Regions from separate parts of the Pseudomonas acericola genome, predicted to be linked through region 2. Evidence: predicted binding sites of a transcription regulator. Region 2 holds the regulator's gene; the other holds the start of a gene.
What was found. Region 2 encodes sigma-54, which starts transcription at its own class of promoters, with help from an activator protein. Its sites were predicted from a motif close to ANTGGCATNNANNTTGCTNT; they were not measured.

Region 1 (3,642 bases), on a different contig from region 2:
AAAATCAACATCCACTGGATAACCAGTGGCTTATGCCCCGTCACCGTGAAAGGTGCCGAGGACTTCACAAGCAGCGCCATGATCACGCTGCTCGCCCAGATAAATACAGTTTTGCGCCCATCGGCGCGCATTCTAGCGCGCTCTGGGAAAAAACAAAGTGCCGAATACGCCTACATGCCTGTAAGACATTCGCATGCGGGGACGCGCCGCGTGCTCTCTCTCACAAACACCAGACAAAAAAATGCCCGGCAAGCCGGGCATCTTTTTTTCGCGTACTTACAAGTTGTAGCCGCGTTCGTTGTGTTGCGCCAGGTCGAGGCCGACAGCCTCTTCCTCTTCGGTGACCCGCAGGCCCATGACCATGTCCAGCACCTTGAGGATGACGTAGGTCACGATTGCCGTGTAGATCACAGTGAAGCCGACGCCTTTGCACTGGATCCAGACCTGTGCAGCCACGTCAGTCACGGTGCCGAAGCCGCCCAATGCGGGGGCTGCGAACACACCGGTGAGGATCGCACCGACGATACCGCCGATACCGTGCACGCCGAATGCGTCCAGGGAGTCGTCGTAGCCCAGCTTGCGCTTGAGGCTGGTGGCGCAGAAGAAGCAGATCACACCGGCCACCAGGCCGATCACCAGGGCGCCCATCGGGCCCACGGTGCCCGCAGCTGGCGTGATTGCAACCAGGCCGGCTACAACGCCCGAGGCAATGCCCAGTGCGCTTGGCTTACCGTGGGTGATCCACTCGGCGAACATCCAGCCCAGCGCCGCAGCAGCGGTAGCGATCTGGGTGACCAGCATCGCCATGCCGGCGGTGCCGTTGGCCGCAGCGGCGGAACCGGCGTTGAAGCCGAACCAGCCGATCCACAGCATGGCTGCACCGATCAGGGTGTAACCGAGGTTGTGCGGTGCCATTGGGGTGGTCGGGAAGCCTTTGCGCTTGCCGAGCACGATGCACGCCACCAGGCCAGCCACACCGGCGTTGATGTGCACCACGGTGCCGCCGGCGAAGTCCAGCACGCCCCAGTCCCACATCAGGCCACCGTTGCCGCTCCAGACCATGTGCGCAATCGGCGCATAGACCAGGGTGAACCAGATCGCCATGAAGATCAGCATTGCGGAGAACTTCATACGCTCGGCAAACGCACCGACGATCAGTGCCGGGGTGATGATGGCGAAGGTCATCTGGAAGGTGATGAACACCGCCTCAGGGAACAATGCCGCAGGCCCGGTGATGCTGGCCGGGGTCACGCCCGCCAGGAACGCCTTGCCCATGCCGCCGAAGAAGGAGTTGAAGTTGACGACGCCCTGTTCCATACCGGTGGTATCGAACGCGATGCTGTAGCCGTAGACAACCCACAGGATGCTGATCAGACCAGTGATGGCGAAGCACTGCATCATCACCGACAGAATATTTTTGGAGCGGACCATGCCGCCGTAGAACAGCGCCAGGCCAGGGATAGTCATGAACAGCACCAGTGCGGTGGCGGTCAGCATCCAGGCGGTGTCGCCGGAGTTGAGGACTGGAGCAGCCACTTCATCTGCCGCCATGGCCAGGCTTGGCATTACGATGGACAACAGGGCTCCGAGCCCTGCGAATTTACGCAGAGTCATATTGTTTTCTCCTGGGGCGTTGGGGTTTGGCGGCTTAGATTGCGTCGGTATCGGTTTCGCCGGTACGGATGCGAATAGCCTGTTCCAGATTGACCACGAAGATCTTGCCGTCACCGATCTTGCCGGTGTTGGCCGCCTTGGTTATCGCCTCGATAACCCGGTCAAGATCCTTGTCGTCAATGGCGACATCAATCTTCACCTTCGGCAGGAAATCGACCACGTATTCCGCGCCGCGATACAGCTCGGTGTGACCCTTCTGCCGACCGAAGCCTTTGACCTCAGTGACGGTAATGCCCTGCACGCCGATCTCGGACAACGACTCGCGTACATCGTCCAACTTGAACGGCTTGATGATGGCAGTGACTAGCTTCATGAAAACTCTCTCCCGAATTGGTGGACTTGCCCCAGGAAAACAAACCCGTCTCAAGTCTAAGCGCAGTGCCTGGCTTTGTAACGCGTCGTCGCGAAGGCAATTGCCTTTGTGACGCCAGCGATCCATTGGTGACGAAACCTGTACCCCTGATCCGTCGGCGCACTGCATTCGTCACAGCGACTGCATCAGTGCATGGGTCATGATCGTCTAAGCAGAAACCTTGCCAGCTCCGTAAAAATCACTGAAATCAGTCCTTTGCCCACTTTTGCCCACCGTCGGGACTTTTCGGCGGCCACAATGCGCACAAAAACAGTGCGCCGCTGTACGGCGCATTGCGCGAAAAGCGTGCGCGGCGGCGGTAAAAAAGACTATAGACGCCGCGTGATACACTGCCGGCCAACAGTTTCTCGGAATATTTCCCATGCTCGCGCCCAAAGACCTCCTCGACGCCCTGAGCGGCCACGCCTCTCGCCTGTTCAGCGGCGAAACCCCGCTGCCCCGCACCGAAATCGAAAGCCAGTTCAAGGCGCTGCTGCAAAGCGGCTTCAGCAAGCTCGACCTGGTGAGCCGGGAAGAGTTTGACAGCCAGATGGTCGTGCTGGCCCGCACACGTGCGCGGCTTGAGAGCCTGGAAGCGAAAGTCGCCGAACTGGAAGCGCGATTGACCCCCGCTGCCGAGTAACTGACTCAACTCGGTCAAAATGTGGGAGCTGGCTTGCCTGCGAAGGCGGTGGATCAGCTAGTTGATCTGTGACTGACACACCGCATTCGCGGGCAAGCCAGCTCCCACATTTGTTCTGTGTTGCTCTTTGGATACGTTCTGTAAAACCTCCCCGCCTCGCTCTTCCCCACCTCGTCTACCCTTGAAAAACCCGCAGGAAGCGGCCTCTCCATTTCAAGGAACGATCATGTCCCTCGCCATCGTCCACAGCCGCGCCCAAGTCGGCGTCGAAGCCCCGGCGGTCACCGTCGAAGTGCATATGGCCAATGGTTTGCCGTCGCTCACCCTGGTGGGCCTGCCCGAAACCGCCGTCAAGGAAAGCAAGGACCGCGTACGCAGCGCCATCCTCAATAGCGCGCTGCAATACCCAGCCCGCCGCATCACCCTCAACCTCGCGCCCGCCGACCTGCCCAAGGATGGCGGGCGTTTTGACCTGGCGATTGCCCTGGGCATCCTGGCCGCCAGCGTGCAGGTGCCGGCGCTGATGCTTGATGAGGTGGAATGCCTGGGCGAACTAGCGCTGTCCGGCGCGGTACGTGCGGTGAAGGGTGTATTGCCAGCGGCATTGGCGGCACGCAAGGCCGGGCGCACCGTGATAGTGCCCAGGGCGAATGCCGAGGAAGCGTGCCTGGCGTCGGGCTTGAAGGTGATTGCGGTGGATCATCTGTTGCAGGTCGTGGCGCACCTGAACGGGCACCAACCGATTGAACCTTACAAATCCGATGGCTTGTTGTACTTGAACAAGCCCTACCCGGACTTGAGCGAAGTACAGGGCCAACTCGCGGCCAAGCGCGCGCTGTTGATTGCGGCAGCGGGCGCACACAACCTGCTGTTCAGCGGGCCTCCCGGAACCGGCAAGACCTTGCTCGCCAGCCGCCTGCCCGGTTTGTTGCCGCCACTGAGCGAGCAGGAAGCACTGGAAGTGGCGGCGATT
Region 2 (3,642 bases):
CACCTACGACACCGTGAAGCAGATCGCCAACGCCGGCCGCGCCAATGGCACCAAGGTGACCGCACCGCGTCCGCGTATCGACATGGTTATCCAGCCGAAGAAGAAGGCCGAGTAATGGCAACCCTGAAAGCCCAGCATCTGGCCAAGGCCTACAAAAGCCGTCAGGTCGTGCGTGACGTCAGCCTGTCGATCGACAGCGGCCAGATCGTCGGTTTGCTCGGCCCCAACGGCGCCGGCAAGACGACCTGCTTCTACATGATCGTCGGCCTGGTCCAGGCGGATCAGGGTCGCGTACTGATCGACGACCTGGACGTGAGCCACCAGCCGATGCACGGTCGTGCACGGGCTGGTATCGGCTATCTTCCACAGGAAGCGTCGATCTTCCGCAAACTGTCGGTAGCCGACAACATCATGGCGATCCTCGAGACCCGCAAGGAACTCGACCGTGACGGCCGTCGCAAGGAGCTGGAAAGCCTGCTGCAGGAATTCCACATCAACCACATTCGCGACAACCTCGGCATGAGTTTGTCAGGTGGTGAACGTCGCCGTGTGGAAATCGCCCGCGCCTTGGCCACCGCGCCGAAGTTCATCCTGCTGGACGAACCGTTTGCCGGCGTCGACCCGATCTCGGTTGGCGATATCAAGCAGATCATCCATCACCTCAAGGCGAAGGGCATCGGCGTACTGATCACCGACCACAACGTGCGTGAAACCCTCGATATCTGCGAAACCGCGTATATCGTCAACGATGGCCAACTGATCGCTGAAGGCGATTCAGCCACTATCCTCGCCAACGAACTGGTGAAGGAAGTGTACCTGGGTCACGAGTTCCGCCTGTAAACACCGTGGTGTCACGGCTGTTTGCCGAGGTGCGCGGGAATCAATAGGAACCTCTGGATTTTTATTGTTACCGCGCTCTAGGCAAAGCCCGCGATATCAGGCATATAATTTGCTTATGTTTGGCGCTCACGCGCCCTGTCGTGGATGGCGCATTGCGCCGGCGAATAAGGTGTTAAGCCCCTGCCATGAAACCATCGCTAGTCCTGAGAATGGGCCAGCAGCTGACGATGACACCGCAGCTGCAACAGGCCATCCGCCTGCTCCAATTGTCGACCCTGGACCTGCAACAGGAAATCCAGGAGGCCCTGGAGTCCAATCCGATGCTCGAACGCCAGGAAGAAGGCGACGACTTCGATAATGCAGACCCGCTGGCCGACAACATCGAGCAAAAACCCAACTCCGACGTGCAGGAACCCTCCTACCAGGAAACCGCCCCAACGGTGGACAACCTGGAAGAAGGCGAATGGAACGAACGCATTCCCAACGAACTTCCCGTGGACACCGCCTGGGAAGACGTCTACCAGACCAGCGCCAGCAGCCTGCCCAGCAACGATGACGACGAGTGGGACTTCACCACCCGCACCTCCGCCGGCGAGAGCCTGCAGAGCCATCTGCTATGGCAACTGAACCTCGCGCCGATGTCGGACACCGATCGCCTGATCGCCGTGACCCTGATCGATTGCATCAACAACCAGGGCTACCTGGACGAGACGCTTGAGGAGATCCTCGAAGCGTTCGACCCGGAACTGGACATCGAACTGGACGAGATCGAAGCCGTCCTGCACCGTATCCAACAGTTCGAACCCGCCGGTATCGGCGCCCGCACCCTCAGCGAATGCCTGCTGCTGCAATTGCGCCAACTGCCCGCCAAGACCCCTTGGCTCGCCGAAGCCCAGCGCCTGGTCACTGACTACATCGACCTGCTGGGCAGCCGCGACTACAGCCAGCTGATGCGCCGCATGAAGCTCAAGGAAGACGACCTGCGCCAGGTCATCGAGCTGGTGCAGAGCCTCAACCCGCGCCCAGGCTCGCAGATCGAGTCCAGCGAAGCTGAATACGTGGTCCCTGACGTGATCGTGCGCAAGGACAACGAGCGTTGGTTGGTGGAGTTGAACCAGGAATCGGTGCCACGCCTGCGAGTCAACCCGCAATACGCGGGCTTTGTGCGCCGTGCCGACACCAGCGCCGACAACACCTTCATGCGCAACCAGTTGCAAGAAGCCCGCTGGTTCATCAAGAGCCTGCAAAGCCGCAACGAAACCCTGATGAAAGTCGCCACACAGATCGTCGAGCACCAGCGCGGCTTCCTGGAGTACGGCGACGAAGCGATGAAACCGTTGGTGCTGCATGACATCGCCGAAGCGGTCGGCATGCACGAGTCGACGATTTCACGGGTGACCACGCAAAAATTCATGCATACCCCACGGGGTATTTATGAGCTGAAATACTTTTTCTCCAGCCACGTCAGCACCTCCGAAGGCGGCGAATGCTCGTCCACGGCGATCCGCGCGATCATCAAAAAACTGGTTGCCGCGGAAAATCAGAAAAAGCCATTGAGTGACAGTAAGATCGCTGGTTTACTGGAGGCACAAGGCATTCAGGTCGCCCGTCGAACCGTCGCCAAGTACCGCGAGTCCCTCGGGATCGCGCCTTCCAGCGAGCGTAAGCGTTTGATGTGACGGGCGGGCCACAGCGTTCCAGTGGCAGGCGCTTTTGCCTGCCGCTTTATGCACTGGCAACGAAGGAGAAGCTGTATGCAAGTCAACATCAGTGGACACCAACTGGAAGTGACCGAACCGCTGCGCGCCTATATCGGCGAAAAACTCAAAAGAATTGAGGGGCATTTCGACAAAATCACCAATGTGCAAGTCATCATGACTGTCGAAAAGCTGAAGCAGAAAATCGAAGCCACCTTGCGTATACCCGGCGGGGAAGTAGTCGCCAATGCCGAGCATTCAGATATGTATGCCGCCATTGACGACCTGACCGACAAGCTGGATCGCCAAATCAAAAAGCATAAGGAAAAGCAGCAGAGCCTTCTCCAGGGCACCGGCCGCTAACACTCCCCACCCATGATTCGACTTGAAACCATCCTGACCCCCGGCCGTTCCCTCGTGAACGCGCCGGGCGGCAGTAAAAAGAAAGCCCTCGAACAAATTGCCAACCTGATCAGCCGCGAAGTGCCTGACCTGGAGATGCAAGATGTGTACGAGGCTCTGATTGCCCGTGAAAAACTCGGTTCCACCGGTTTTGGCAACGGCATCGCCATTCCCCATTGCCGCCTCAAAAGCTGTGAGGCACCTGTCAGCGCCCTGCTGCACCTGGACGCCCCCATCGATTTCGACGCCATCGACGGCGCACCGGTTGACCTGCTGTTTGTTCTGCTGGTCCCGCAAGCCGCCACCGATGCACACCTGGAACTGCTCCGTCAGATCGCCAGCATGCTCGACCGCAAGGAAGTACGCGACAAACTGCGCAGTGCCAGCAGCAACGAGGCGCTGTACCAGGTTGTCCTGGATGAACAGAACGGGCAGTAATCATGCGTTTGATCATCGTCAGCGGCCGCTCCGGCTCGGGTAAAAGCACCGCCCTCAACGTACTTGAGGACAACGGCTTCTACTGTATCGACAACCTGCCCGCCGGCTTGCTGCCGGAGTTGGCAGAGCGCGCGCTGATCCACACCGAACTGGCGCAACCCCTGGTTGCCGTTTCGATCGATGCCCGCAACCTGCCCAGCCACCTTGAGCGGTTTCCGCAACTGCTTGAGGAAGTTCGCGCCAAGCACATTCATTGTGATGTGCT

Region 1: a site for sigma-54 is predicted at 2,196-2,215, ahead of glnK (P-II family nitrogen regulator). Genes of this name have one in related genera too.

The regions. Positions count from the first base shown of each region.
Region 1 covers NZ_JBRFJB010000004.1:306,360-310,001, reverse strand. Annotated here, with positions in the region: gene ACU688_RS17635 (ammonium transporter) at 277-1,614, opposite strand; gene glnK (P-II family nitrogen regulator) at 1,649-1,987, opposite strand; gene ACU688_RS17625 (accessory factor UbiK family protein) at 2,409-2,669, shown strand; gene ACU688_RS17620 (YifB family Mg chelatase-like AAA ATPase) at 2,896-3,642, shown strand, end outside.
Region 2 covers NZ_JBRFJB010000002.1:197,519-201,160, reverse strand. Annotated here, with positions in the region: gene lptA (lipopolysaccharide transport periplasmic protein LptA) at 1-115, shown strand, start outside; gene lptB (LPS export ABC transporter ATP-binding protein) at 115-840, shown strand; gene ACU688_RS06915 (RNA polymerase factor sigma-54) at 1,026-2,519, shown strand; gene hpf (ribosome hibernation-promoting factor, HPF/YfiA family) at 2,595-2,900, shown strand; gene ptsN (PTS IIA-like nitrogen regulatory protein PtsN) at 2,913-3,377, shown strand; gene rapZ (RNase adapter RapZ) at 3,380-3,642, shown strand, end outside.